DNA from 4 places in the Methylobacterium mesophilicum SR1.6/6 genome. Region 4 is predicted to be linked to each of the others. Evidence: riboswitches for the same ligand, from Rfam matches in the RefSeq annotation. Region 4 holds a riboswitch; each other region holds the start of a gene.
The links. Region 4 has a riboswitch for cobalamin ahead of MMSR116_RS08130 (TonB-dependent receptor domain-containing protein). Riboswitches for the same ligand answer to the same signal wherever they lie in the genome.
Positions count from the first base shown of each region.

Region 1: it holds a riboswitch for cobalamin, as region 4 does, so the genes downstream of both, MMSR116_RS15150 (CbtB domain-containing protein) here and MMSR116_RS08130 (TonB-dependent receptor domain-containing protein) in region 4, are expected to answer to the same signal.
Region 2: it holds a riboswitch for cobalamin, as region 4 does, so the genes downstream of both, MMSR116_RS32585 (TonB-dependent receptor) here and MMSR116_RS08130 (TonB-dependent receptor domain-containing protein) in region 4, are expected to answer to the same signal.
Region 3: it holds a riboswitch for cobalamin, as region 4 does, so the genes downstream of both, MMSR116_RS21805 (TonB-dependent receptor) here and MMSR116_RS08130 (TonB-dependent receptor domain-containing protein) in region 4, are expected to answer to the same signal.

Region 1 is NZ_CP043538.1:3,183,400-3,188,519, forward strand. Features, by position in the region: gene cobN (cobaltochelatase subunit CobN) at 1-978, opposite strand, end outside; gene cobW (cobalamin biosynthesis protein CobW) at 1,026-2,060, opposite strand; gene MMSR116_RS15140 (DUF1636 domain-containing protein) at 2,057-2,458, opposite strand; gene MMSR116_RS15145 (CbtA family protein) at 2,451-3,188, opposite strand; gene MMSR116_RS15150 (CbtB domain-containing protein) at 3,205-3,387, opposite strand; cobalamin riboswitch at 3,422-3,616, opposite strand; gene MMSR116_RS15155 (S10 family peptidase) at 3,924-5,120, opposite strand, start outside.
Region 2 is NZ_CP043538.1:4,918,795-4,923,914, reverse strand. Features, by position in the region: gene MMSR116_RS23340 (ABC transporter ATP-binding protein) at 1-251, opposite strand, end outside; gene MMSR116_RS23335 (iron chelate uptake ABC transporter family permease subunit) at 248-1,369, opposite strand; partial or broken gene MMSR116_RS32585 (TonB-dependent receptor) at 1,421-1,837, opposite strand; cobalamin riboswitch at 2,053-2,259, opposite strand; gene MMSR116_RS23330 (HoxN/HupN/NixA family nickel/cobalt transporter) at 2,359-3,414, opposite strand; gene MMSR116_RS23325 (TonB-dependent receptor) at 3,819-5,120, opposite strand, start outside.
Region 3 is NZ_CP043538.1:4,582,056-4,587,175, forward strand. Features, by position in the region: gene MMSR116_RS21790 (alpha/beta fold hydrolase) at 1-656, shown strand, start outside; gene MMSR116_RS21795 (RluA family pseudouridine synthase) at 623-2,023, opposite strand; gene MMSR116_RS21800 (NUDIX hydrolase) at 2,166-2,633, opposite strand; cobalamin riboswitch at 2,738-2,930, shown strand; gene MMSR116_RS21805 (TonB-dependent receptor) at 3,216-5,120, shown strand, end outside.
Region 4 is NZ_CP043538.1:1,734,533-1,739,652, reverse strand. Features, by position in the region: gene MMSR116_RS08140 (TonB-dependent siderophore receptor) at 1-1,493, opposite strand, end outside; gene MMSR116_RS08135 (helix-turn-helix transcriptional regulator) at 1,721-2,467, opposite strand; cobalamin riboswitch at 2,837-3,045, shown strand; gene MMSR116_RS08130 (TonB-dependent receptor domain-containing protein) at 3,198-5,120, shown strand, end outside.

The DNA.
Region 1 (5,120 bases), 1.4 Mb from region 4:
GAACTCGGGTAGGGCCACCTGCATGGCGAGATCAGCCGCGCCGAGGCCCCGGGCCGACGACGCCCAGGCCGCTTGCGGAGACCCCACGGTGAAGGCCTGCAGCACCGGGCAATCGGCGCCGTCGAGGACGAAGTCGATGCCGTCCTCGCGGGCCGAGAACGCCGTGGCGGCGATCACCAGATCGGGCCGGCGCCTCCGGACGGCGTCGGCCACCGCGGCGGCGGCCTCCGGTTCCTTCAGGCTCGACACCGCCATCGCCAGGACGCCGATCCCGCGGGCGCGCAGCGCGGCCGTGAGCGCGACGAAGGGTGCGGTGTCGCCGCCGAGCACGGCGGAGCGGTAGACCAGCAGCAGGGCCATCGGCGCGGCCGACGACGCTGCGAGCGGAACCGCCGAACCGGCCGCGGCGAGAGCGACGTCGACGGGCAGGACGCCGCAGCCCGCACACCAGGCAAACCCGCGCGGCAGCGGCTGCGGTGGCTCGACCGCGTGGCCGGAACCGGTTCGAGCGGCCAGCATCCGCAGCATCCGCCGCAGATTGTCGATGCCCCCGGCGCGGAAGTAGCCATCGAGGCGGTCGGCGAAGTCCGGGTCGGTCGAGAAGGGGGCGAGCCGCGGGTCGGGGCGGTCGTCGCCGGGCAGCACCGCCAGCACGACACCGTGTGCACGGGCGGCCTCGGCGCAGCGCTCGATCCCGTAGCGCCAGTAATCCAGGCCGCCGAGGCAGCGGATCACCACGACCTTCGCCCGCGTCACCACCCGATCCACGTAGAGGTCGACCGAGAGCGGGTGACGAAGCTTGGCGAGCTTGGCCAGCCGCAGGCTCGGAAGCCCTGGCTCGGCCGCGTGGGCCTGGACGATCCCGGACAGGTCGGTGTCGGTGAAGGACACGACGACGAGATCGCCGGGCTCCTGCCCGAGATCCACAGCTGCCTCACCCTCGTCGAGGGAAACGGAATCGATGCGCACCAGATGCATCGCGGCGGCCCCTCAGAGCGTATCCGAACGGGCGCGCGCGACGGACATCATCCCGCGAGCGCCGCGGCGACCGCGTCCCGGTCGAAGCCCTTCAAGCCGATCACCACGAGCGTGCCGTCGCGCGGTTCGCCCGCCCGCCAGGGCCGGTCGAAGTGGTGGACGACGCGGCGTCCGACCCCCTGCACCACGAGGCGCATCGCCTTGCCCTCAACCTCCGCGAACCCCTTGATCCGCAGCACACCGTCCGTCCCCGCCGCCCGCTCTACACGGGCCGCGAGGTCACCGGCCGTGATTGCCGGGCGGATCGGCAACGCCACGGTCTCGAAATCGTCGTGGTCGTGGTCTTCGCCCTCGCCATGGTGCGAAGGCCGCGCGTCGAGATCGTCCTCGGCCGCCGCACCGAGACCCAGCAGCACCCGGGGATCGATGACGCCGTTCGCGGTCTCGACCACCTTCACGGCGCGGGGCAGATGGCCCTCCACCTCGGCGCGGACGCGGGCGCGTGTCGGCGCGTCGATCAGGTCGGCCTTGTTGAGCACCACGAGGTCGGCACAGAGGAGTTGATCCTCGAACACTTCCTCCAGCGGATTGTCGTGGTCCACCGACTGATCGGCGGCACGCTGGGCCTCCAGGGCCGCCGGATCCTCCGCGAAGGCGCCCGACGCCACCGCCGGCCCGTCAACCACCGCGACGACGCCGTCCACCGTCACGCGCGAGCGGATCGCCGGCCATTGGAAGGCCTGAACCAACGGCTTGGGGAGGGCGAGACCTGAGGTCTCGATCAGGATGTGCTCCGGCGGCTCGGCGCGCGCGAGCAGGGTCTCGAGGGCGGGCACGAAGTCGTCCGCCACCGTGCAACAGATGCAGCCGTTGGGCAGCTCGACGATGGCGTCCTCGGTGCAGCCCTCGACGCCGCAGGCCGCCAGGAACGACTTGTCGAAGCCGACATCGCCGAACTCGTTGACCAGAATCGCGAGGCGGCGACCCTTGGCGTTCTCGACCACGTGGCGAACCAGGGTGGTCTTGCCGGCTCCCAGGAACCCCGTGACGATGGTGCAGGGGATCTTAGACACGATGGTCATTCGGCGGCCTCCAGGGTGCCGGCCGGGAGCGGGCGGGGCTCGGGGAAGGGGGGAATGCGGGCGATGACGCCGGTGCGAAACGCCGCCGGGCGCTCGCGCCACGGCACGATGCCGTCCGTCGTGGCGGCGTACGCGCCGAGGCCGCCGAGGATCGTCTCGGCGGAGGCGGCGGGATCCATATCGCCATACACGTAGGTCCACCGGCCGGCCGACGCCACCGCCACCGTACAGGGCCGCTTACAGACGGAGAGGCACTCCACCGGCTCGATGCGCAGTTGCTGCGCGTCGCCGACCCGCGCCCTCAGGGCATCGAGCAGGCGGGCGCCAGCGCGGGGTCCGTCCGGATCGTCGCCCTCCCGGCGGCAGGTGGTGCAGACATACAGGATCGTCTCAGGCACGGGCAGAACCCCGCGCGTTGTCGCGGGCGAAGGCCTGCCACGCCCAGCCGAACCCGAGCGCGATCATGACCCAGAAGACGAAGCTGATCGCCAGGGAGCGGGCCGCGAACTGGGCGGCGAGGGCGGCCGGAAGCTCGGAGGCGCCCGTCGGGGGCTGGGGCGCGCCGGCCACGTGCGGCGCGATCAGCAGGACGAGGCCGCCCAGGATCGCGATGAGCGAGCGGCGGATCGCGATGAGGTAGAGTCCCATGCCGGTCGCCGCCGCGGTCATCACCCACCACGCCTGACGGGCAGCCAGGGGCGCGGCCTCGCTGCCGGGCAGTTCGGGAGGCAGGCCGAGGCCCGGCGCCAGGGCGACACTGCCGAAGCCCGCGATCGCGAAGGCGAGGCAGGTCGGCGGCGTCGGCTCGCGGCCGCAGGCGAGCATCACGGCGCCGAGCAGCAGGGCGTAGCCGACGCCGCCGACCAGGGTCGCCAGGGCTGTGAAGGCCATGCGCGGCAGGCCCTCCGCGGGCTGCCATTCCGGCGCTGCCTCGGGCGTGGCGTGCTCGTGCCCGCCATGGGCGAGCACGATCGGCAGCGCCTTCGAGGCCTGATGGGAGGGCTCGGCATGCTCGTAGCGCTCAGCGGCGAGGATCAGCGGCGAGGTCAGCGTGAGTTCGAGACCGCTCACGACGGCAGCCGCGATGAAGCCGGCGGCCAGAGCCGCCGACAGAAGCCGGATGATCATCCCTGGGACGCGGGCGTCAGTGGCAGGGGAAGTTTTGCGTATGGCGGAAATCGTGCGCCGCGTTGTGGAACGCGATCGCCGGCGAGAAGCCCACCATGAAGAGCAGGCCGAGACCCAGGACGGCCGCGAGGGCGACGGCGACCGGACGTTCGGCGACGCGGGTGCCGAGGGCGGCGGGGGCGAGGGTCGAAGTGGTCATCTGCCTGTCTCCAGCCGCCCCACCGGCGGCATTTCGGGATCCTGTCGTGACGGCAGGTCTCCTGGCTCGCGGCTCTGCGCGCCGGCCGCCTTCCCGGATCGCTCCGGTGGCACTCTGGCAGGCACTCGCCGCTCACAGTTGCGGGGGCAGCCGCGGATTCGAGGTTCGCACCCCTCACCGCATTCCCTTTTCACCCCGTCGCCGGGGCACCGTCACGGGACCGTTGTAGACGCATGACAGCCTCCGCACAACGGAGACGCGGTGGAATCCTGCGCAGGATCCAGGGTCTGCGCCGGGCGGCGCCATCGGGACGATGTCGCGGATCGTGCTTCGGGCCGGCGAGGACCTCGATCGACGGGACCTGGCTCGCCGGCCACGCGTGCGGCGACTCTCCTGCCCGCCCGGGCCGACGACCGCATGGCCCCGATTCCGGCAGCCGGCCTCGTGCTGAAGTAACCCGGCGCGCTTGCCTTGGTGGCCGAGGATCTGTCGCTATTCGCGGAGGCCCTCAGCTTCGCTTTAAATTCCGGCGGGCTTCAGGGCCGGTCCGCGGAACGCTCGGCCGGCGCGCTCTCGGCGTCGCGCGCTCGGACAGCGTCCGCGTAGAGCCGCTCCACGTCCGTCCGGAATGCCGTGCGTGAATCCGGCCGCGTGTAGAACATGTGCCCGCCCGGGTAGACCGAAAGGCTGAGGCGGCCGGCGGCGTAGGCGGGAACCTGCGCGAGCAGCAGCTTCGAAGCGTAGTAGGGGGTCACGAGATCGGTGAAGCCGTGGGCGACGAGGACGCGCAGGCGCCCGTCGAGGGCGAGCGCGCCCTTGAGGTTCGAGAGCACCTCCGGAGCCTGACGCCCGGACCCCCAGGACCAGCCGCGGTTCACGGCGTTGTTGAGGAGCTCGTAGCGCATGTTGGGTACGGGCCACTTCAACGTACGCGCGTTGAGATCAAGCATCGCGCTGGTGAGCGGCGCCTGCAGGGCGGTGAGCTGCGGATCCTCGAAGCTCGATTGCGCGGCCTCCGGGTTCGGATCCCAACCGGTGATCCCGGTGTCGTAGGCGCTCGTCACGCGGCCGTCCGACCGGTCGATCTCGCGCTGGACGCTCCGCGTCGTGAGCCGCGCCGCCTGGGCGCGGACGAGGCCGGCGTCGAGGCCGACGAGCGGCGCGACCTTCTCGGTCATCCGCGCCACCGCAGCCGCGTCGCCCGGCCCTTTCAGGAGATCCGCCAAGTAGGGCCCCGACGCGTAGGCTTCCGCGTCGGCCAGCAGGTTCGGCCTCGGCACGGTGCCGGCCCGCTCCAGCGCGCCGGCCGCCAGGGAGGGCAGCTTCAGCACGTAGCCCCACGGATTGGCGCGCGGCGTCTCGAGCCAGCCGAAATCGAGCACCGGCGAGAGCAGGACCATCCCCGACAGGCCGACGCCGATATCCTCCTGCAGCTTCTCGGCGATTAGGGGCCCGCGGAATCCGCCGTAGCTCTCGCCGACATAGAATTTCGGGCTCGCCATCCGGTCGTTCACCCGCAGATAGCGGGCGATCACCGCCGCCAGGGTCGAGGCGTCGGAGTCGATCGACCAGTAACTCTTGCCGTTGCCGTCGGCGGCGCGGCTGTAGCCGGTTCCCACCGGGTCGAGGAAGACGAGATCGCTGAAGCCCAGCCACGTGCCGTCGTTGGGCGTCAGCGTGACCGGTTGCGACGGGCTGATGCTGTCCTTGCCGACGGGCAGCCGCCACGGGCC
Region 2 (5,120 bases), 3.2 Mb from region 4:
CCCTGGAACAGGGCGGCTATGTGGCGAGCCCGTTCGTCGCGGCCCATGCCGGCCAGCGGACGGCCTTCGAGGTTGGCTTGGCCGTGGCTTGGGGTAATCAGCCCCGCCAGGACGCGAAGGAGCGTGGTCTTGCCGGCCCCGTTCGGGCCCACCAGCCCGACGAAGCGGCCAGGCTGTAAGATCAGACCGATGTCCGAGAGGATGGTCCGGCCATCCAGCGTCACCAGGGCATCCTGCAGCCCGAGGCTCATGCCCGCCTCCCACGGCTGCGCAGAAGCAACACGATCAGGAACGGCGCCCCGACCAGAGCGGTCACCACGCCGAGCTTGAGTTCCGGCCGGGTGGCAAGCAGGCGCACGCCGATATCCGCCGCGAGGACCAGCACCGCCCCCGCGAGGCCGCTCGGCAGCAGGCATGCCCCAGGACGAGACCCGACGAGTGGCCGCATCAGATGCGGCACGACGAGGCCGTCGAACCCGAAGCTCTCCTCCGGCTTGAGGTTCGGGTTGCCGAAGAAGTTGGACGCCGGGAAGTTCTGGTAGAGCTGGCTGAGGGTCGGTGCCTTGAATCCCGTGCCCACGCTACCCTTCAGGCGCGTCTCGGTGCCGGGCAGGATGTAGCTCGGCGCGACGCGGAACGTGGTGGCGGGCCCGAACTGGTCGTTCTCGTCGTGGCGGATGTTGGCCACGAGCGCGGCGCGGTCGAAGGGCGTCAGTTGCACCTCGCCGTAGCCCGCCGTGTTGCCGTTGCGCGCCTTGAGGGTGCCGGCACCGAACGCGTTCGGATCGTTCGTCAGCAGGCTCTCCTCGTCGCGCTGCGCCCCGAACAGGACGAGGTTGCCGGGCGAGAGAAGGTAGTCGCCGCGGTACTCGTAGCGCAGGCGCTCGCCGAGGCCGGTCGTCGGTTGGATGGCGAACGGGTCGTACTCGTTCTGCTGCTGGCGGTTGAACAGGTTCGAGTAGTTGATCGCGAAGATGTTGTGAAAGCCGACGATGGGCGTCCATTCGGCCTCGTTGCGGGTGAAGAGCTGCTGCACGTCGGCGGCGCTGCGGACCGCGGACGGAAATGCCGGGAAGGTGCTGAAGTCCGTACCGGTGAACAGCAGGCGCGAGTTGATGAACCGCGTGGTCGAGTTGACCCGGAACGTGTCGGTGAACTGGTAGCCGAGCTTCGCCGAGACCGTCTCGTTGTCGTAGTAGTTCGGGTGGATCGGGCGGCCGAAGGGCACGAGGTCGCGCGGCGTGACGGGCGTCGCGGCTGCCCGGAAGTGCTGGATCGACACGGAGTAGTCGAAGCCGTCCTGCGCCCCGCTGATGCGGCCGAACTGGTTGAAGGTGCCGAACGATCCGCCCTCGGTCCGCAGGGTCACGCGCGTCGGTCCCTCGCCCCGCTTGGTCGTGAAGGAGATCACGCCGCCGATGGCGTCACTGCCGTAAAGGCCGCTCTGAGGCCCGCGCAGGACCTCGATGCGAGAGAGGTCGTCGGTCAGCAGCTGACCGAAGTCGAACGAGCCGTTCGAGTTCGAGGGGTCCGTGGCGTCGATGCCGTCGATCAGGACCTTGGTCTGGTTCGAGTTCGCGCCGCGGATGAACACCGATGTCTGCCCGCCGGGGCCGCCCGTCTGCACCACGTTGAGGCCGGGCACCTGTTGCAGGGCGTCCGGCACGGTGCGCCGCTGCTGGTCTTCGAGCACGCGGTCGGTCAGGACCGTGACGCTCGATCCCGTGGCGGCGATGGGCGTCGGCAGTCCGGTAGCGGAAACCGAGATCTCGGAGAGGCTGACCGCCGCCTCGGCCGCAGCCGCTTGCCGGGGGGCATCGGCGAAGGGAGCGGCCACCTGCTGGGCCAGGACCGGCGAGGCGGAGAGAACCACGCTGCCGATGCAGGACGAAACGAGCGCACGCCTGAGCGCGGGAGAGATGAAGCAGGACACGGGACGGCCTCGGGGGACGGCTGTGGCACGTCACCGCGAACGAGGCCTCGGCGGCCGCGTCCTCAAGGGAACCACGGCGCCGCGACACCTCCCAGGACACCCCGCCCGGCAAGCTCCGCGTGTGACCACGGCTGACGGCAGGTCTCCTGGCTCGCGGGTCGTCGCCCTCTCATCGTCTTCCCGGGCGAGGCCGCCCAGTGACGTCGTGATGAAGGACTCGCCGCTTACAGTTGCGGGGGCAGCCGCGGCATCGGCCGAGCCCTCACGGGCGTGACCTCACCACGTTCCCTTTTGATCCCCGAGGGGAACCGTCCCGTTCAAGCTAGGCTGCGGTGTCTCTATCCGTCAACGCATGAAAACAGGTTGTTGAGTCGTGTGTCTTCCGGGACGGATCGGTCGTTGTCCTAAGAGGTGCCCGTGAGTGGTCAGGGAGCATCTGCAGGTCTTACGTCGATACGGTCGAACCGGCCGAGGCGGTAGATCAGGAACGACAGGAGCCACGCCGCCGCGAAGAGGCCGACGATGCCGAAACCCAGCACGCCGAAATGGTCGTTGATCGCGGCCACCCGTTGCCAGAACCAGCCCTGGAGGTTGAGCTTGTCCGCCAGGAGGTTTAGCGCCTCCAGCGTGCCGACCACCAGCGCGACAGCCACCGAGACCAGAGTGATGGTGAGGTTATAGAACAGCTTCCGCATGGGCTGGACATAGGCCCAGCTGTAGGCGCCGAGCATCAGCACGCCATCGGTCGCGTCGATCAGGGTCATCCCAGCGGTGAACAGGGCCGGGAAGACAAGGATCGTCCAGAGGTCTGTGCCCTGGCTCGCCTGAGCGGCCGAGAGCCCGAAGAGGCTCACCTCCGTGGCGGTGTCGAAGCCGAGCGCGAAGAGCAGGCCCAGCGGGTACATGTGCCAGGAGCGCGTCACGAGGCGGAATAGCGGCCGCAGGATCCGGGCGAGCACGCCCTGGTTGGCGAGCAGCATGTCGAGGTCGGCCTCGACGTAGCGGCCGGTGCGCCGCACCTGTCGGAACGCGCGCCAGACGCCCACGAGGACGACGAGATTGACCAAGCCGATAAGGATGAGGAAGGCGGCCGAGACGCCGGTGCCGATCAGGCCGCCGAGTTCCCGGTAGCCTTCCGAGGCCGTGATCAGGCTGGTCGCGGCCAGCGCCACCGCGGCCGCGGCCACCACCACGACGGTGGAATGGCCGAGCGCGAACCAGAAGCCGACCGAGACCGGCCGCTGGCCCGCCTGCATCAGCTTGCGGGTGACGTTGTCGATGGCGGCGATGTGGTCGGGATCGACCGCGTGCCGTAGCCCGAAGACGTAGGCCAGCAGCGCGGTCGAGAGCAGGGCCGGCTGCCCCGCGAACAGGCTATAGGCCCAGGACCAAGCCGCGATGTTGGCCGCAATCAGGACGAGGTAGAGCAGACCGATACGGCGCCGGACGACGCCGGGTGCTGCGTCTTTGGATAGGACCATCCCTTTTATCATCCCCTATCCGTCCGACCTTGCCACGGCCACGCCACGGCGGCTTGCCGGGGCCCCGTCTCCCGCCTGCCCACCGGGTCGATGCACCTCCCGGCCAATGCTTGAGCGGCGCAGGAGCCTTTGCGCGTCTGCCGATGTCCAGATCACCCCGCCGCGCGGCTTTTGCACGGCACGGCGCGTCAGTTCAGTCGCGACGGCCTGGGCGGAGCGCCCCTGGTCTCGCATGATGGCTTCCAGCAGGGGCATCATGCCGACGACGTAGCGATGCGCCCGAGCCATCGAAGCACTCCGTCCGGCATCGCCGCATCGTTTGGGTCGGGCGCCATCACCGACCAGAGCCGGTATCGCGCGCTTCGCGGAGGCGTTCGCGATGACGCCGGATCGATGACGAGGCATCAGAACCGTCCGGCGATGGTGAGGCGCACGGCGGTGGGCTCGACCGGGTGGAACACTCGGTCGATCAGCCCCTCGGCGGGCTCGCCAGGCAAGCGCGAGACGTAGGCGTAGGTGATCTGGTCGGATTTGCTGTTCGTCAGATTCAATACGTCCAGGGAGACGCTGACGCCGTTCTCGAAGGCGTAGCCAACCCGGCCGTTGAAGAGCGCGGTCGGGCGCGAGCGGATGGAGTTGTCCTCGATCAGCGGCCGTGGCCCGAAGTAACGGAAGCGCAGGGAGCCGAACCAGCCGAGCGGCTCGCCGAATGTGATGCCCGCCGAGGCGATGGTGGTGGGAGCTTCCGGGACCCGGTTGCCCACCGGGTCGTAGTCAGAGAAGCGGGCATTGGTGATGGTCAGGTCGCCCTCCAGCGAGAGCCATGACGTCACCGCGTAGCGGTTGGTCCATTCCACGCCGAAGCGGCGGGTCGGGCGGCTCGGTTCGGTCGTGCCGGTGTCGCCCTGGAACAGGTTCTCCGATGCGAAGTCGAGCCGGAACAGGGCGAGGCTCGTCTCCAGCCCGGCGATGGAGCGGTTGCGCAGGCCGATCTCGTAGCCCGTGGAGGGCACGAGGAATGGCGAGCGTGTGGTGTTGAACAGCGACGACGTCGGATCGACGGTGGCGGTCACGCCGCGCACGTCGTTCGAGTGGAAGCCGCCGCCGTAGTTCACGTAGAGTTCGGTGTCGAACCACGGGCCCAGGACGAGGCCGAGCTTCGGGTTCACGATGGCGTCCCGCGCCTTCCCAGAATTGGCGGGCGTGTCGGAGACGACGCTCGCGTAGTAGCCATCGGCTCGGAAGCCGACGCTGGTGCGCAGCCAGTCGGTCCATCGCACCCGGTTGTCGAAGTAGAACGCCCCGCTCGTCTCCAGCACCCGATCGTCGAGCACGCCCGAGCGGAACTGCCGGTTCGTCGTGTTGAACAGGCCGACCCGGATCGAGTCCGTGCGGGTCTGGACGCCGATCTCGTTCTCCATGGGCAGGCCGAAGAGGTCGCCCTGGAAGATGTGCAGGGCCTCGCCGCCGCCGATGATCCGTTGGTCGAGCTGGTGGAACTGGTCGCCGTTGACCGGGTCGTTCAGGAAGTAGGTAAAGTCGTTGAACAGGTTGAGCTGGGAGCGGATCACGTAGGCGGAGGCCCGCGTCACGCCGGTGTCGTCCGTGGCGCTGAACCGTCCCGACAGGGAGAACCGAGAGGTGTCACCACCGTCGGTCGGGTTGATCGTGCCGTAGCGGCTGATCAGCCCCTCGGCCACCGCCCG
Region 3 (5,120 bases), 2.8 Mb from region 4:
CCCCGCGGCTCGCGCCGGTCGGTCCCATCACGCATGGCGATCTCACGCAGGACGCCACGATCCACGATATGGCGCTCCGCGTCCTGGCAGACGCCCCGGACCGGTTCGCCCTCGTGGGCTTCTCGATGGGCGGCTACGTGGCCCGGGCCGTCACAGTCCACGCGCCGGAGCGCGTGCAGGCCCTCGTCCTGATCGCGACCTCGGCGCGGGCCGACACCCGCGCGCAGGCGGCGCGGAAGGCGATCGCCGTCACCCATGTCCGCGAGCAGGGTTTCGGCGGCCTCAGCCGGGGCGCGATCGTCCAGTCGGTGCATCCGGACCGGGCCGGCGACGCGGCTCTCCTCGCGCGCATCCGGCACATGGGCGACGAACTCGGCGGTGAGGTCTTCCTGCGTCAGGCCGGAGAGGCACGCACCGGCGACCTCGACCGGCTCGGCGCGATCCGGTGCCCGACTCTGGTGGTTGCCGCGGCGCAGGACGCCCTGCGCAGCGTCGACGAGGCGCGGGAGATCTGGGATCGCATCCCGGGCGCGACCCTGACGGTGATCGACGGGTCGGGCCACATGCTGCCGCTTGAAGCCCCCGACGCCCTCGCCGACGCGATCGTGCCCTGGCTCCTGGCTCAGGCTTCGGGCGCCTCGACAATCGGGTCGTAGCGGGCGGCGTCGAAGCCCAGAAGGTTCCAGCTCTGGGCCATGTGGGGCGGGAGCGGCGCGCTCACGTCGACCGGCTTGCCGGTGCGCGGATGCGGGATGACGATCCGCCGGGCGAGGAGGTGGAGGCGGTTCTGGATGCCGCCCGGCAGCTCCCAGTTCTCGACAGAGAAGTATTTCGGGTCGCCCACGATCGGGTGGCCGATATGGGCCGCGTGGGCGCGCAGCTGGTGCGTGCGGCCGGTGACCGGCTTGAACGACAGCCAGGACAGCTTCTGGGCGGCCTGATCGACCATGGCGTAGTAGGTCAGCGCGTGGCTCGCGCCCTCGTCGCCGTGCTTGGCGACCCGCATCCGCGCGTCGGCGTCGGTGGGCTCCTCCTTGGCGAGGTAGGTGGAGACGCGTCCCTGCCGGACCCGCGGCACGCCCGCGGTGAGCGCCCAGTAGATCTTCCGCGCCGCCCGCGACCGGAAGCTCTTGGCCAGCGTCGCGGCGGCGAGCCGGGTCTTGGCGATGATCAGGCAGCCGGCCGTGTCCTTGTCCAGCCGGTGGACGAGGCGCGGCTTCTGGCCGTCCGGACCCGTGAGGGCGGCGAGCAGGCCGTCGACGTGCCGGACCGTCCCCGACCCGCCCTGGACCGCGAGGCCGAAGGGCTTGTTGAGGATCATCATGTCGGCGTCCTCGTAGAGGATCAGCGACCGGATGAAGGCGGCGTCGTCCTGCTCCCGGGCGGCGCTGCGCGGCCGCTCGGTGGGCTGGTCGAGGCGCAGCGGCGGCACGCGCACGCTCATGCCCGGCTCCAGCCGGTCGTTCGGCTTGGCGCGCTTGCCGTCGACCCGCAATTCGCCCTTGCGGACGATGGTCTGCACGCGGGTGAAGGGCAGGAGCGGGAAGCGGGCGGTGAGGAAGCGGTCGATCCGCATCCCGGCCTCGTCCGGCTCGACGGTCAGGGTCTGCACGCCGGAGGCGAGGGTCGCGGAGGCGGCGGCGCGCTGCTCGCGCCGGGTCGGACCGGGCGCGGGGGCAGAGGCGAGGGCCGGGGAGGGGGCCGCCGAGCGCTTGGCCGGCGGCCGGCCGCCGGGCTTGCCCGCCGCGGCGTCGCGCGGTGCGGCCGCCCGTCGCGGGCGGCTTCGGCGGCCGGCCGGCGCCGGGGCCGCAGCGGCCTGCGCGCCCCAGGGATCGCGCGCGCCGGCATCCTCGCCGCGGTTGCGGGCCGCGCGCTCGGCGGCGTCGCGGGCGCTGGTGCGCGGGCCCGTGCGGGCGCGGCCGTCGGCCTGGGCCTTGCCGCCCCTGAACTTGCTGGGGCTGGACTTGCCGGCCTGAGGCTTGCGCCCCGTCGGCCCGCCGCTTCTGGGAGGTCGTGTCGTCATGCTTCCGCCGGCACCCGTCTCCGCGTCGGACGGAGCGTCCGGGCGCATGGGCCGCGGCGTCGCGGACGTCCGGACCGATGGGATTGCCCGGCTGTAGCATCGCCCGCGCCGAGCGGCAAAGGCGGTGGGGCAGCCCGGTCCGTCAGGTCTCCGCGCGCCACGCGTCGCGGAGGCGGTCCTTCAGGCCGGCGGGGAAGAGGTCGGGACCGCCCGGCACGTCGAGCCCGTCCAGATCCCACCACCGCGCCATGCAGGCAGTGCCGGAATCCTCGTGGAAGACGAAGCGCTCCTGCCCGTCGAACCGTCCCGGCGGCAGGGCGACGGGGAACAGGAACAGCACCTCGTGCCCGACCTGCCCCTCGTGCGTGAAGATGTTCTCCATGACGCGGGGGCCGCCGAGCACCGAAACGGTGACGCCGAGCTCCTCCTGGAACTCCCGGATCAGGGCGCCCTCGACCCGCTCGCCGAACGCGACGCTGCCGCCGAGGGGCCGGACGCCTTTCAGCCGCCCGTCATCCGCGCGGACCTCCGCCACGAGCAGGCTGTTGCCGCGCCGGGGCAGACCCAGCGCTTTGACGCGAATCTCCGCAGGGGGCCGCCAGACCGTCATCCCGCACGGGCTAGCCCGTCGTCGGCGAGGCCGCAACGGCCCGGTGCCCCGCGCGCCGATCCACGGCAACAACCGGACACACGGTTGACGGCCCGCCCCGCTACGGCCAAGCTGTGCGCGACGGTTCCCCTCGGGGATCAAAAGGGAACGCTGTGAGGGGTTCGCCCCGAAGCCGCGGCTGCCCCCGCAACTGTAAGCGGCGAGCCCTTCACCACCACGTCACTGGGTCACCCCGGGAAGACGGTGCGAGGGCGGCGACCCGCGAGCCAGGAGACCTGCCGTCAGCCGTGGTCACACGCGAAACGCGCCGGGCGGGGTGTCCTGGCGGGTGTCGAGGCGACGCCAGTCCCGAGGGGAGGCGGCCGCCGAGGCCTCGTTCGCGGTGACGTGCCACAGCAAGCGCGCCCGCGACGCCGTTCCCCATGCCCGTCTCCGCCGTCCCGAACCCCTCGAGCCCTGTCGCAGGACGCCGTCGCGCGCCCGCACAGGCAGAGGCTACCAGACAGCGAGCGCATTGTAATGTTATTACAATGCTTGTAGGACGCGGGGGCCGGCGCGCGCCGCGCACGGACCGCTTTCCCCATGTCTCCATCGACCCATCGCTCCTGCCTCGGCGGGCGGGCCCCGCTCTGCGGCGTTCTCCTCGCGCTCCTCGCCAGTCCGGCCGCCGCACAGGAGGTGGTCACGCTGGATGAGCTGTCGGTCGCGGGCGCGGGCGGCGACCCGAGCCGCCTCCCGCCGAACGGGCTCAACCTGCGCACGCCTGACCGGACCGCGAGCCGCCTCGGCCTGACGCCGCTGGAGACGCCGGCCAGCCTCGACATCGTGTCGGGCGAGACCGCGCGGCTGCGCGGCCAGGACACGATCGCCGAGGCCGTGACCCAGGACGCGACCGGCATCACCACCATCGCGGCGCCCGGCAACGGCAACGGCGCGTTCACGTCCCGCGGCTTCGCCGGCCCGAACTCGATCCAGCAGCTCTACGACGGCACGCGCTTCTACGTCGGCGCCAACACCGTGACCTTCCCGTTCGACACGTGGAACGTCGAGCGGATCGAGGTGCTGCGCGGGCCGTCCTCGGTGCTCTACGGCGACGGCGCCATCGGCGGCGTCATCAACGTGGTGCCCAAGAAGCCGGTCTTCGTGCCGATCAACGCCGCCCGCGCGGTGATCGGCACCGACGGGGTCGCGCGGCTCGCCCTCGATTCCGGCGGCCCGCTGGGCCAGGCTGAGTACGGCGACACCTTCGCGTACCGCCTCAACGTCAGCGGCAACCGCGCCGACGGCTGGATGCGGCCGGAGGGCGATTTCCGCAACCTCGCGGTCTCCGCCGCCCTGCTGTTCCGGCCGAGCGCCGACCTCGCCTTCACCCTGAGCCACGATCTCGGCTACCAGGAGCCCGCCCGCTACTGGGGCACCCCGCTGGTCGAGGGACGGATCCCGGATCTCATCCGGTTCAACAACTACAACGTCCGCGACGCGAAGATCACCTGGGCCGACAACTGGACCCAGCTCAAGACCGAGTGGTCCCCCTCGGCCGACATCACGATCCGCAACACCGCCTACCGGCTGACCAGCCGGCGCCACTGGCTCGACGTCGAGCAGTACAGCTACAACCGCGGCACCGGGCTCGTGGACCGGGGCGACTACCTGGAGATCTACCACAGTCAGGAGCAGGTCGGAGACCGTCTCGACGCGACGTTCCGAGGCGACCTATTCGGCCTGCGCAACCAGTTCGTGGCCGGTTTCGACGTGAATCACATCGACTTCCGCCACACAAACAACTTCTACTTCGACCAGACCACGAGCGTGCCGCTTACCGGCTACGATCCGGGCCTCTTCCCGCAGAACGGCCGGGCGCGCCCGGCCTACGCGACGCAGACGAGCCAGGCCTCTGTCTTCGCCGAGGACCGGGTGATCCTGTCGGACAAGCTCTCGTTCCTCACGGGCGTGCGCCTCGACGTGCCGACGCTGAACCGCGAGGACCTGCAGACGGGATCGCGGTTCGAGAAGACCTATCGGGCGCTCGGCTACCGGTTCGGCCTCGTCTACAACCCGACGCCGGACAGCGCGCTCTACGCCCAGTACAGCTTCGCCACCGACCCGGTGAACAGCCTGATCACGCTGTCGCAGTCGCTGGCGGGCTTCAAGCTCGCGACCGGCGATCAGGTCGAGATCGGCGCCAAGGGGCTGGCCTTCGACGGCGCCCTCGAATGGACCGTCGCGGGCTACCGGATCGTCAAGGACAACCTGATCTCGGCGATCCCCGGCCAGCCGACGCTGTCCACGCAGGTGGGGAGCCAGTCCTCGCAGGGCTTCGAGCTGGCGCTTGGCTGGCGCTTCGCGCCGGGCTGGCGGCTCGACGGCAACCTCGCGCTCCTCCACGCGCAGTACGACCGGTTCGACCAGACGGTGAACGGCGCCACGGTCTCGTATGCCGGCAACCAGCCGATCGACGTGCCCGAGCGCGTGGCCAATCTCTGGCTG
Region 4 (5,120 bases):
AACAGCGTCGAATAGCTAACATAGGGGCTGATTCCGGCCTCGAACTCGTAGAGCAGCCCGGCACGGTAGGTGAAAGCGCGGTCGGTCTGCTCGATGCGCGTGTTGCCGACCTGCTGGAGCGTGGTGCTCCTCACGGTGTCGTGGCGTCCGCTCAGAAGCAGCACCCAGCGGTCGAGCCGGATCTGGTCCTGCGCATAGGCGCCGACCTGCTCCAGGTTCTGCCGGATGCGGGCCGTGATTGGCGGCAGCGGTTGAAAGCCGCGGTAGACCGGCGCGAAGACGTTCAGGCTCGTGGTCAGTGCGTTGCGGGTGGCGAACCCGAGATCGAAGGTGCGCACATCGAGGCCGAACAGGAGCGTATGCGCGAGCGGACCCGTCACCGCGTTCAGGACGAGCTGATTGTCCATCGTGAAGGCGTTGACGTTGTCGTCGAAACGCACGGCCCGGCGGGTGACGTTGCTGAAATCTGTGACTGCGCCGGCCGCGTTCGTCGGGAAGCCGAAGCCGCGCACCACCGGCAGGTCGACGTTGACACCGGAGTAGCGAAGGTTCTGCCGGAAGGTGACCGCTTCGTCGAAATGATGCTCGAACTGGTAGCCGATGCCGAACTGCTCGCGGCGGAAATTATCGTAGCCGGGCTCTCCGAGGAAGGTCGAGCGGCGGATGCGGCCGTTCGGGTTCGGGGTGAGCGTGCCCTGAGAGGGCAGAAACTGCAGGGACTTCGAGTCGTCTTTGATGTAGTAGCCGAGCACCGTGAGCTGCGTCGCCGCATTGGGCCGGAACGTGACGCTCGGTGCGATGAAGGCGCGATCGTCGTTCACGGTATCGACGATCGTGTCTGAGAGGCGGCCGAGACCGACGACGCGATAGAGCACCGTCTTCTCAGGATCGACCGGGCCGGTCACGTCGAAGGCACCCAAGAGCCGCCCGTAGCTGCCGCCCTGTACCAAAACCTCGCGGTAGGGCACGTCGAGGGGCTTCTTGCTGACGAAGTTGACGAGGCCGCCTGGCGGGGACTGCCCGTAGAGCACGGAGGCCGCCCCCTTGAGCACCTCCACGCGCTCGACCCCGTAAGTCTCGTAGCGGGACCACGCGTAGGTGCCTTTCGGCAGTTGCAGACCGTCAAGATACTCCGGTACGTCGAAGCCGCGCACCTTGATCCAGTCGTAGCGCGGATCGCCGCCGAAGCGCTCGACCTGCACACCGGCGGTGTAGCGCAGTGCCTCGCTCGGATTCTGTGCGCCGGTCGCCCGGATCTGGTCGGCTGTGACGACGCTGATCGACTGCGGCGTCTCGATCAGCGCAGTATCGGTCTTGGTGCCAGTGGCGCTACGCTTGGCTGTGAAGCCGCGTACCGGGCCATCCGCTCGCTCGCCGCTGGCACCGCCGACGCCCGGCGGACCAGATGCGGCGGCGCCTTCAGCCCCGACTACCGAAATCTCGCCGAGGGTGACCTGAGCCGGGGCGGGTTGCGCCGCAACGACTGCGACCATCGACGCAAACGCGCTCGCGGACACCATGTACAGCGAGCCCACTCGACAGATGATCCTGTACGTCCACATAAATTTCGAGCCCCGGGCGGCCGGTCGACCGCAGACGTCGCTGCTCCTTCACGGAGTCGTGAAGACCGTCATACGCTCCAGTCTCGCCCACAACAATGATCGATACTTTCGGAATAAGCATGATTCCGTTCGATCGAGTTTAGTGTTGTTCTAAGTTTTCAGATCGATGTGGTTCGTGCGGCGACCAAGGCGCTTGGTGGCATGCCGAAACGCTTCTTGAAGAGGGTCGCGAAGTGCGGGGCGGAATATCCGACGTTCTGGGCGACTTCACCGACGGTCGCCTTGCGGCTGGCGAGCATCCGGTAGGCCGATTGCAGACGCCGCTCCTGGAGGACGGCGTAGGGCGTCATGCCGTAGGTGATCCGGAAGCCACGGGTGAGCTTAGCCGGCGTCATTCCGACGCGCCGGGCTACCGCGTCGAAATCTGGTACGGAGTCGAGGCGTTCCAGGATTATTGCGCTAGCCGCCTCGACGCGGCCGCGATCCACGATCGTAAGCGTGCGAGTGAGCCCTACCGGCTCGGCCAATCCCTCAGCTTCGAACACGAGGGCGAGGAGTTCGAGGGCCTTAGCTGCTTGATACAGGGGCTGTCCCGCCGGGCCCGCTGCGGCAAGGATCTGCGACGCCACCGCCTGTATCGTCGCGTCGGCCGGACGCCCCTCGAAAACGAAACCACGCTCCACGGAGAGCTGCACCATCGCGGATGCGATGGTGCCTAGGCTCGTTTTGGCGTGGTCGGGATCGACTCGGACGTGAACGCTGCTTAGCGGCTGACCCGCCGAGACGGTCTGGTCCCTGACGAGTTCCCGCTCGGTGAAGCCGACGAGTAGCGCGGGAGCCTCGATCGCGATCGCGGGCAAGTCGTCAACCTGGAAGCTGGTTCGTCCGCGCAGGTAGACGACCACGCGTAGGCCCGTACCCACCGGTGCCGTCGTCCGGAATGTCTCCCCAAACGTAGTCTCGTTTGTGAAGACGCTCAGCCACCCACCGAGGTGATGGGCGACCGTGCTGGACGGGCGTTGAAAGACGTTATCCACTGACTCGGCAAAAGACATGTAGCCGAACTATAAATCGTAACTTGTTCGCAGTCGATAATCCGACAAAGATTTTAATTAGAACGATTACAATAAGTCAGGCTCTTTAGGTGCAGATACGCCGTGACACTCGGATAAGGCAATGATGTTTTAGGATTCATTCTTGCTGAAAGCTGTCAGAGTAAATAGATTCGGCTAGCTAAATGAATGGACGTTCGCATTGACTCACGAGCCCGTGAGGCATAGCTTGACAGTGACGGTTCCCCTCGGGGATCAAAAGGGAACGCGGTGAGATCACGCCCGTGAGGGCTCGGTCGATGCCGCGGCTGCCCCCGCAACTGTAAGCGGCGAGTCCTTCATCACGACGTCACTGGGCGCCCTCGCCCGGGAAGACGATGAGAGGGCGACGACCCGCGAGCCAGGAGACCTGCCGTCAGCCGTGGTCACACGCGGAGCTTGCCGGGCGGGGTGTCCTGGGAGGTGTCGCGGCGCCGTGGTTCCTTGGAGGACCCGACCGCCGAGGCCTTGTTCGCGGTGACGTGCCACAGCCGTCCCCCGAGGCCGTCCCGTGTCCTGTTCCGTTCCCTCCGCGCTCCAGCGCATGCTGGCGCTGTCCTGCGCCGCATCCACGCTGCTCGTCGCCGTTCCAGCCCGCGCGCAGCAGGTCGCCGCGCCCTTTGCCGATGCGCCGGGAGGCGCCCAGGCCGCGGTCTCCCTGTCCGAGATTTCGGTATCGGCCACCGGCGTACCGACGCCGATTGCCAACACAGGGTCGAGCGTCACCGTCCTGACTGAGCGCCTGCTTCAGGAACAGCAGCGCCGGACGGTGCCGGATGCTCTACAGCAGGTGCCCGGCCTCAACGTCGTCCAGACCGGCGGCGCCGGCGGCCAGACCTCGGTCTTCATCCGCGGCACCAACTCGAACCACGTGAAGGTCCAGATCGACGGCATCGACGTCAACGACCCTTCGACCCCGAACCGCGCCTTCGACTTCAGCCAGTTGCAGACCTACGACCTCTCCCGGATCGAGGTGCTGCGCGGCCCGCAGAGCGGCCTCTACGGGGCCGACGCTATCGGCGGCGTGATCTCTGTGGTCACCAAGCGCGGCGAGGGACCGGCCCGGGCGACGGCGACCGTCGAGGGCGGCTCGTTCGGCACCTTCAACCAGTTCGGCAACATCTCCGGCTCGGAGGGGATCTTCGACTACTCGGTCTCAGTCGGCCACATCCGGCAATCCGCCGTCCAGGTCACGCCGTTCGAGCTGCTACCCCGCGGCGTGCCGCTGCGGACCGCCTTCACCGACATCAAGACGGTCTCGACCAAGCTCGGGGCGCAACTCACCGACGAGTTCCGCCTGAACTACGTTCTACGCTTCTCCGACAGCGCCTATCTCGACCAAGCCGACGGCGGCTTCCCATACGTGCCGCTGCCGTACCGGAACCTCAACGACCAGCAGCAGCTGATCATGAGGGGCGAGGCCGAATGGACGCCGGTGCCGGGCTTCCACAATGTCTTCGGGGCGAACTACTCGAAGTTCGACCGCCTGTTCGCCGGCCCGCTGGATCCACTCGCGCCGCCGACGCCCACCACCTACCTCGGCGAGCGAACCCGGTTCGATTACCGCGGCGATTGGCAATTCTCGCCCGGCAACCTCGTGCTGTTCGGGGCCCAGCGCGAGGACGAGCGCTTCGAGACGACCGGCATCGACCGGTCCAACGGCAACACCGCCGGCTTCGCCGAGCTTCAGACGACGCCCTTCGCGGGAGCTGCGCTGGTGGCCAACATCCGCCACGACGCGAACGATCAGTTCGGCGGCGCGACCACCTTCCGGGTGGCGCCGAGCTACATCGTGCCCGGCACCGAGACCCGCCTGAAGGGCAGCGTCGGCACCGGCTTCAAGCCGCCGACCCTGAGCCAGCTCTATCAGGACTACCCGGGCTTCCGCTTCTTCGGGAACCCGAACCTACGGCCGGAGGAGAGCTTCGGGTTCGACGGCGGCTTCGAACAGCCGTTGTTCGACGGGTTCATGACCGTCGGCACGACCTACTTCCAGACCGACTTCAAGAACCTGATCCAGACGGCCTACTACCCGACCTTCTCCACCAACGTGAACGTCGGTCGGGCGACTGCCTACGGCACCGAGAGCTTCGTCGCCCTGCGCTTCAACGAGTTCTGGAGCGGGCGGCTGGACTGGACCACCACGGTGACGAAGGACGAGATCGCCCATCAGGAGCTGTTGCGCCGGCCACGCAATAAGGTCAGCGCCACCGCGATCTGGAACCTGATGCCGGGCTTGACCATGACTGGCACGCTCATCGTGCTGGGGTCGTTCGTGGACGGAAACAGGGACTTCTCCGTGCCGCGCCTGAAGGCCCCCGGCTTCACGCTGGTGAACCTCTCGGTCAACTACGCCTGGAGCGAGACACTCACGGTGTTCGGGCGGATCGATAACCTGTTCGACCAGCGCTACCAGAACCCGACCGGCTTCCAGGGGCCGGGGCTCGCCGTCTACGGCGGCGTCCGC